DNA from 2 places in the Eikenella sp. genome. Region 1 is predicted to be linked to the other one. Evidence: riboswitches for the same ligand, from Rfam matches in the RefSeq annotation. Region 1 holds a riboswitch; the other holds the start of a gene.
What was found. Region 1 has a riboswitch for thiamine pyrophosphate ahead of ACO6EE_RS03855 (EamA family transporter). Riboswitches for the same ligand answer to the same signal wherever they lie in the genome.

Region 1 (4,284 bases):
GGCGGGTTTCATGCTGGGAGGCAGTTTAAATTCGGTTGAAATGAATAATTGCGTCTGAAAACGCAGTTTGCCGCTGGCAGGCAAGATGCACATTTTCAGCGATAGTGGGGGAAATGTCCAGTTTTTGTATTTATCTGTATGGAAACGGCAGAGTTTGTTAAGCGGCAGCTTCGGCCGTATTTAAAGCAGTAAAGGCTACCTGAAACGCAGCGCAGCTAAGTTCTGCGAAGCCAAACTTTCAGGTAGCCTTCTGAGCCTGTTTTTAATCAGGCCTTATTTTTGTCGTGCTGTTTCAGGATTTGATAGAGCTGGTCTTTCAGATGCAGCTTCTGTTTTTTCAGCACTTCCACTTCGTCCAAATTGCCGGTAACCGGGTTTTTGGCCATATTGGCGATTTTTTCGTCCAGCTCGTTGTGTTCGTCAAACAGACGGGCAAAGCGTTTGTCGGATTGTTTGAGCTGGCTGATGAGGTCGCGATATTCTGGGAACATTATTTTCTCGCTTTCGAGTGGGTAAGGGTTGAACAAACTTTTATCTTGGTTCTACTTTATCATAGCCGGCGGGAAAAATCGAACGGCTCCCACTTTTATTCGCTTTATAATGAAGCTCCCAAAATTATTGCACTGCCGCCATGCCCGAAATCGAAAGCCACCCCTTTCCCGCCCTGCTGCCGCCCGAAGCCACCGTGATGATGATGGGCACCTTCCCGCCCAAGGCGGAAAAGCACGCCATGCAGTTTCACTATCCCAATTTCATCAACGACATGTGGCGCGTGTACGGGTTGGTGTTCTTCAACGATGCCGCGCATTTTCAAAAAATCGGCGAGAAAGCGTTTGACGCGGAAAAAATCAAAGCCTTCCTGCATGAGCGCGGCATCGCTTCCTGCCCCACCGTGCTCAAGGCCGTGCGCGAGCAAGACAATGCCGCCGACCAATTCCTGCGCGTGGTGGAAACCGTGGATTTGCCCGCCGTGCTCGCCCGGCTGCCGCGCTGCCGCCATATATGCACCACCGGCGGCAAGGCTACCGAAGTGCTGCTCTCCCTGCTGCCCGATGGGCCGAAAATGCCGAAAACCGGCGAAACGCTGCCCTTCACTTTGGCAGGACGGAATCTCACCCTCACCCGCCTGCCTTCCACCTCACGTGCGTATCCGCTGAGTTTGCAGAAAAAGGCGGCAGCGTACCGGGCGTTTTTCGAGATGGCGGGATTGGTGTAGTTTTCAGGTAGCCTTTATAAAGTGGCTTGAGGCTACCTGAAAATTGGAAGGACGGCAGGCGTAGTTTGGTTTGGACTGCAAGCCTTGGAGCAGTATTCTATTTATCTGCTCCGATATTTGGGTCATGCCTGCAGTTAAGCTAATCTACTTTTTCCGATGTATTCACAGATGAGGCTATTTGATTAAATAGACTTGAATTATGAACAACATATGTGACATTTATATAAAAGAAAAATTTAATCGGAATTATCTGAAATTTCTTGAGTTATTGGATATAAATTTTAGTTATCAAGAAAATGTTTTATACACCGGATATTTAGGCGTATGTATTCACAGGATAAAGCTGATTCCTATCACAAAAATGATTAGAGATGAGAAAATATCAGTATGGAATGTTCCTATTGAATATAGAGACATGTCTCACATCTCAAAAAGTAAAGCTATTGATATTGCTATGGAATATATAAAAAACAACAACCTCATCATTCCTGACAATCTAGAATGCGCTATATTTGATCCATTAAGGTGGATATTCTCCACTTCCGATGGAGAGAGAGTAGGCGGATCGATATCGGTTGATAAGCTAGATGGGCATATTTGGACTTTGGATGAGAGTGATATATATGCGTATGACTACAATAATATGTTTTGAAATAATGATAATACGAGCATAGTTTTTCAAGTAGCCTTATATCAAGGGTAACTTGAGGCTACCTGAAAATTGAAAAGGTTTGGCACTTCAAACGGCTGTGTGCAACTCTACCCTACTCAAATATGCAGCAGCAATACAGCCAGGCTCGCCACGCCATAGCAGCGGATTGGGAATTCCACTATAATCCGCCCCCTTGAGTCGGGGTGCTGCCTTGTGCGGCTGAGAACATACCCGTTGCACCTGAACCGGTTAATGCCGGCGGAGGGAACTCGCGGCCGGTTTGGGCGGGATGCTGCCCGGTTTGATTGGCCGCAGGCGGCAGAACGGATTCTGCCGCGGCAACGGGATGATGCGCTCCGATTTATCGGGGCGTTTTTTGTTGCCTGCCGTCCTGAGCATGGCATGCAATCTTCGCCAGTAAGCAACTGTGTTTTCGTGATAAATATTTTTCAGGTAGCCTTCCGCTGGCGGCGGGCTGTTGCAAGAGGATGAAACCATGCGTTTCCGTATTTGGCAGGCAAACGGCCTGCCGCACCCGTATGTGATGCTGTTTTTGGCACCGGCGTTCTGGGCCACGAGCAATGTGGCGGGCAAGCTGGGCAAGGCTTGGCTTTCGCCTTATGAGTTTACGTTTTGGCGCTGGGTGCTGGCGGCCTTGCTGCTTTCGTGGCTGTTCCGCGCGCGGATTCGGGAGGATCTGCCTGCGCTCAAACCGCGTGCGTTGTGGCTGTTGCTGGTGGGCGGCAGCGGGTTGCGCTGTTCAATATTGTGCTCTACAGCGCGTTTGCGCGCGGGGCGTCGGTGGTGAATGTGTCGATTATCACGGCGCTGATTCCGGTGATGGTGTTGCTTGCGGAGGTGCTGTTTTGGCGCAAGCGGGCGCATTGGCTGCAATGGCTGGGGGTGGGGCTGTCGTTTGCGGGCGTGGTGTGGGTGGTGGGCCGGGGTAATCCGGCCGCGCTGCTGGAAACGGGTTTGTCGCAAGGGGATGCGCTGGCGCTGGTGACTTCCTTGATTTATGCGGGCTATTCGCTGGCGCTGCGCGCTGCGCCGAAGGTGCACTGGGCGAGCCTGCTGTGGGCGATGTGTGTGGCGGCGGTGGTGGTAAGCGCGCCGTTTTATGTGTGGGAAGGGGTGGAGAAGGGCTTCCGAATGCCGCCGTGGCAGGCTTGGCTGCTGCTGCTTTATGTTTCTGTGTTTATTGCGATTTTGTCCAAGCTGTTTTATATGGAAAGCGTGATTGCGATTGGCGCGGGGCGGGCGGCGCTCACGATGAACCTGCTGCCGGTGTTCGGCGCGCTGGTGGGCGCGGCGGCCTTTCCAGACGAGCGGCTGGGCGGCTATGTGCTCACGGCCTTAATCTTGGTGGCGGCGGGGATTGCGGCTTCGGAATGGGGCGCGGCGAGAAAACGGGCTTTGGAAAGCGCGGGATAAGCGGTTAGAATGGAGTCCTTGATATTCATGAAGGCTACCTGAAACGGGTTTGGCATTTTCAGGTAGCCTTTCTACCCCATTACTAAAGGACGAACCATGCAAAACTACCAAGCACCCGACGAGCGTGGCTTTTTCGGCGAACACGGCGGCCTGTATGTGGCCGAAACGCTCATTCCCGCCCTGCAAGAATTGGCAGCGGCCTACCAAGCAGCGAAAAACGACCCGTCGTTTTGGGAAGAGTTCCACCGCGATTTGAAACACTACGTCGGCCGGCCCAGCCCCGTTTACCATGCCGCGCGATTGTCCGAGCATTTGGGCGGTGCGCAAATCTGGTTGAAGCGCGAAGACTTGAACCACACTGGCGCACATAAGGTAAACAACACCATCGGTCAGGCATTGCTTGCCCGCCGCATGGGCAAAAAACGCGTCATCGCCGAAACCGGCGCGGGTCAGCACGGCGTGGCTTCTGCCACCGTCGCCGCCCGCTTCGGCATGACTTGTGACGTGTACATGGGCGCGGACGACATCCAGCGCCAAATGCCCAACGTGTTCCGCATGAAATTATTGGGCGCGAACGTGGTCAGCGTGGACAGCGGCAGCCGCACGCTGAAAGACGCGATGAACGAAGCCATGCGCGAATGGGTCGCCCGCGTGGACGATACGTTCTACATCATCGGCACCGCCGCCGGCCCCGCGCCGTATCCCGAAATGGTGCGCGATTTCCAATGCGTTATCGGCAACGAAGCCAAAGAACAAATGCAGGCTGCTATCGGCCGCCAGCCTGATGTTGCCGTAGCCTGCGTGGGCGGCGGCTCGAACGCCATCGGACTGTTTCACCCGTATATCGGCGAAGAAAACGTGCGCCTCGTCGGCGTGGAAGCCGGCGGTTTGGGCGTGGACACCCCCGACCACGCCGCGCCGATTACCAGCAAAGCCCCTATCGGCGTATTGCACGGCTTCCGCAGCTACCTGATGCAGGACG
Region 2 (4,284 bases), on a different contig from region 1:
TTGAAGATATATCGGATGCGGAGGAATGCTAGCGGGCAGTTTTGAGGCTACCTGAAAGTTGCCAGCCCAGATAAAACAGCACGGTATTAAATCGGGCATAACCACTATATAATCAAATCATTTCCACACACGCCGAAACCGATTATGGATTTAACCAACCATTTCCTCATCGCCATGCCCGATATGCAGGATAATTTCTTTGCCGAGAGCGTGGTGTATGTTTGCTCCTATTCCACCGAAGGCTGCATGGGCGTGATTATCAACAAGCCCTCGCCGCTGCCGTTGCGGCAGATTCTGTCTGCCCAGCAGCACGCCGAGCCGCAGCATTTGTTTGACGACTATATCTTCTTGGGCGGCCCTGTGCAGGTGGATCGCGGGTTTGTGTTGCACAGCCCGGCGGGCAACTGGATGAGCAGCATCATCGTGGGCGACAACCTTGCGCTCACCTCCTCCGGCGACATCCTTCCCCACCTGCACGACGAACAAAGCGTGAAGCAGGCCATGCTGTTTATGGGCTACACCGGCTGGAGTGCCGGCCAGCTCGAGCGCGAGCTGGCAGAAAACAGCTGGCTCACCGTGCCGGCCAGCGAACACATCATATTCGGCATGCCGCACGAGCAGCGCTACCACGCTGCCATGTCGCTGCTTAATATTGCACCCGAACAACTCATCCGAACCGGCGGCCATGCTTAATATCCCACACGGCACCACGCTGGCCTTCGATTTCGGCGAAACCCGCATCGGCGTGGCGCAGGGCGACGCCGAAGTGGGCATTGCCCACCCGCTGGCCACCATCAGCGGCGAGGGCAACGACAAAAAATTTGCCGCCATTGCCGCCCTGGTGGCCGAATGGCGGCCGGTGCAATTCGTGGTGGGGCTGCCGCTTTCCACCGACGGCGGCGAACACGAAATGACCCGTTTGGCCCGCAAGTTCGGCCACCGCCTCAACGGCCGCTTCGGTCTGCCCGTGTATTGGGCAGACGAGCGGCTCACCTCGCTCTATGCCACCGAGCTCCTCAATCAAACCGGCCTACGCGGCCGCAAACAAAAGCCCGTACTCGACCAAGTGGCCGCACAGGCGATTTTGCAGGGTTTCTTTGAAGGCGGCTGGGTGGAAGAGTTTCACGGTTGATGGCATGAAGAAATGCTACCTGAAAACGGGAATAAGGTTTCAGGTAGCCTTTTTGGCAACGGGTGGGCAAATCTTTGCAGCAGTGCGCTGCCCGCAGCCATCTGGTTAGATCTATCCCCACTCCAATAAAAGGACGAAAACATGAAACGAAACATATGGCTGGCCATATTAGTGCTGTTGCCCGTGGTGGCTCTGGCCAAGCCTGCCCAGCGCGGCGAAGAAATCGTTTATTTCAGCGCGCCGCCGGCAGGTTTTGAAATCGGTTATCGGGCTTCGCAGGGCGGGCAGACGATTGTGGAGCTGGTGCCGAGAGGACAGACAGTGCAAAACTGGGAGCGGATGGTTACCCTGCAAACCTTCGCCGGCAACACCCGCTCGGTAAGCGACTTTCGCCGCGCGGTGTCGGATGGCTGGCGGCGCGCCTGCCCGGGCGGCAACACAATCAATCTGAGCGAGGGGCAGGAAAACGGCTATCCCTTCGCTTTTTGGCAAATGACCTGCGAACGCAACCCGCAAAGCGGCAGGCCAGAATATACTTGGATAAAAGCGATGCGGGGCGAACGTGCGCTTTATGTGGAGCAATACGCTTTCCGCCACTTACCGAGCCGGGCGGAACTAACCGATGCGGCCCGCCGCCTGCGCGGTATGTCGCTGTGCGATACGCGGCCGGGCAGGGCGCGGCAGCATCCTTGCGGCCGGCGTTAGGAATGTGGGGAGGCTACCTGAAAGCGTACTGTATCCGCTTTCAGGTAGCCTTTTCAGCTGAGTGCTGCTGCATTTTGGCGGACAGGGAACAGTTTGCATTGCAAAGCGGAATTGCGGTAGGGTGTTAAAAGTTGGCTGAAGTTTTTCAGGTAGCCTTTGGGGTGGGGAAGAGGCTACCTGAAAACATATGGGCTGCTTCTCAATAGTTCCGAAGCTAAACAGCAATCGGCTCTCGATTACCCTGTTTTTTTAGCAGTGCTCTTTCCATTTGGATTTGCACGTTTGCTGAACCGAAACGGCTGGGTGTGGAAACATTTTTGTCGTTGGAATCATTCAACCATTTGGCGTGTCGGCTGCCTTTGCTGTGGCGGCTTGAAAAAACAGGGCGGCGGGGTATAATCGCGCCCAATTAGTCGGGGTGCTGCCTTGGGCGGCTGAGAGGATACCCGTTGTACCTGATCCGGTTAGTACCGGCGTAGGGAACTATCTGGCAGAGGGCTGCGGACGGCGTGTGCTGTTCGGGTTGCTTTGCCCCCATCCGGAACGGATGGGCTTCTTCTCAGCTTTGCATTGTGCCCCGGCTTGGTATGCCGGGCTTTTTTGTGCGCGTTTGATACGCGGCTCGGTGGAGTACAGTGAATTAAATTTAAACCAGTACTGCGTTGGCTCGCCTTGCCGTAACGCGTGTACTGTCTGCGGCTCGCCGCCTTGTCCTGATTTAAATTTAATCCACTATAGTTTTTTAAATATCATAGAGGAAACAATTTGATGGAACAGCAGGCAGATAAACTTTCGGTTACCGCTTCGGCGGTGATTTGGTTTGGGGCGGCGGTGTCGGTGGCGGAAATCCTCACCGGCATGCTGTTTGCGCCGTTGGGTTGGCGCATGGGGCTTTTGGCGGTGGCGATTGGCCATGTGATCGGCGGGGTGCTGTTTTATCTGGCCGGGCTGATTGGCGCGCAAACGGGGCGCAGTGCGATGGAAACGGTACAGCTTTCCTTCGGCCGGCGCGGCTCGCTGCTGTTTTCGGCAGCCAACGTGGTGCAGCTGGTGGGTTGGACGGCGATTATGATTTTCACCGGGGCGCAGGCTGCGGCGGCGCTCACGGCAGGCTGGAGCGGTGCGCAGATAGGCTGGAGCGTGATTATCGGTGCGCTGATTTTGCTGTGGCTGCGTATTGGGATGCGGAATTTCAGCAAAATCAATTTTGTGTCGATGGGGACGCTGTTTGCACTGACGCTGTGGTTGAGTGTTCAGGTAGCCTCCGGCGAGCCGGCGGCAGCCGGGCAGGCAGATGTGGAGGCGATGAGTTTCGGGCTGGCGGTGGAGCTGGCGGCGGTGATGCCGCTGTCGTGGCTGCCGCTGGTGTCGGACTACACCCGCCGCGCAGCCAAGGCGCGGGCAGCCACGCTTTCGGCTACGCTGGCTTATTTCTGCACCAGCTCGTGGATGTATGCTATCGGGCTGGCAGCGGCGTTGTTTGCCGGTCAGAGCGAAATCGCGCCGATGCTGCAATATGCCGGGCTGGGCGCGGCCGGGGTTTTGGTGGTGGTGTTGTCTACGGTGAGCACGACGTTTTTGGATGCGTATTCGGCCGGGGTGAGCTTCAACAGCATCAGCAGCCGTTTTGGTGAAGTGGCGGTGGCGGCGGCGGTTACGCTGCTGGGCACGCTGCTGGCGCTGGTGTTTGATGTGAGCCGCTTTGAAGGGTTTCTGTATTTTATCGGCTCGGTGTTTGCGCCGATGATTGCGGTGCAGATTGCGGATTATTTTGTGCTGAAACGCAAGCCGGCTTCGGGGGAAGTGGATTGGGTGAGCTTGGCTTTGTGGCTGGCGGGTTTTGTGTTCTACCGCCTGATGCTGCAATGGCAGCCGCCGCTGGGCACCACGCTGCCGGTGATTGCGGCCACGTTTGCGCTGACGCTGCTGGTGCGTAAGTTGCTGCCGGCGTCGGACGGGGCGGCAGTGCACGAAAGTTAAGCAGAACCAAGAGCAAAAGGCTACCTGAAAAATTTCAGGTAGCCTTTCGTTTTGTTGTAGATGGAGGAAAGTCTGTTCTCCACCATTTTTCAGGTAGCCGCTATCCGAAGGCTACCTGAAATTTTTGGCGGGTATCAGCCATTGAACACGGGCAGGATATTGGCGCGGCTGAGGATTTGGGCGGCCACGTTGGCCAGGCCGAAGAAGAACACCCAAGCCATCAGCCATTTTCCGCCATATACGCGGTAGCCTTTGCCTTCGCCGAATTTTTTGCGGCAGGCGTAGAGCAGCAGGGCGGGCACGAATGCCGTCCACACGGTGGCGGCAAAGCCAACGTAGCTGATGGCGAGCACGAAGCCGGTGGGGAACAGCAGGCAGGCAACGAGTGGAGGCAGGAAGGTAAGGGCGGCGGCTTTGCTGCGGCCGGCGCGGCTGGTGCCGAAGCCGAACAGGTCGGTGAGGTAGTC

Region 2: it holds a riboswitch for thiamine pyrophosphate, as region 1 does, so the genes downstream of both, cytX (putative hydroxymethylpyrimidine transporter CytX) here and ACO6EE_RS03855 (EamA family transporter) in region 1, are expected to answer to the same signal.

The regions. Positions count from the first base shown of each region.
Region 1 covers NZ_DBHKXY010000024.1:67,255-71,538, forward strand. Annotated here, with positions in the region: gene aroQ (type II 3-dehydroquinate dehydratase) at 1-12, opposite strand, end outside; gene ACO6EE_RS03840 (HP1242/YdcH family protein) at 267-491, opposite strand; gene ACO6EE_RS03845 (uracil-DNA glycosylase family protein) at 632-1,216, shown strand; gene ACO6EE_RS03850 (hypothetical protein) at 1,416-1,868, shown strand; TPP riboswitch at 2,058-2,152, shown strand; gene ACO6EE_RS03855 (EamA family transporter) at 2,365-2,676, shown strand; gene ACO6EE_RS03860 (DMT family transporter) at 2,679-3,302, shown strand; gene trpB (tryptophan synthase subunit beta) at 3,399-4,284, shown strand, end outside.
Region 2 covers NZ_DBHKXY010000031.1:11,572-15,855, reverse strand. Annotated here, with positions in the region: gene ACO6EE_RS05085 (hypothetical protein) at 1-32, shown strand, start outside; gene ACO6EE_RS05080 (YqgE/AlgH family protein) at 145-693, shown strand; gene ruvX (Holliday junction resolvase RuvX) at 686-1,132, shown strand; gene ACO6EE_RS05070 (hypothetical protein) at 1,274-1,837, shown strand; TPP riboswitch at 2,242-2,336, shown strand; partial or broken gene ACO6EE_RS05065 (IS5/IS1182 family transposase) at 2,459-2,574, opposite strand; gene cytX (putative hydroxymethylpyrimidine transporter CytX) at 2,606-3,817, shown strand; gene ACO6EE_RS05055 (aromatic amino acid transporter) at 3,952-4,284, opposite strand, start outside.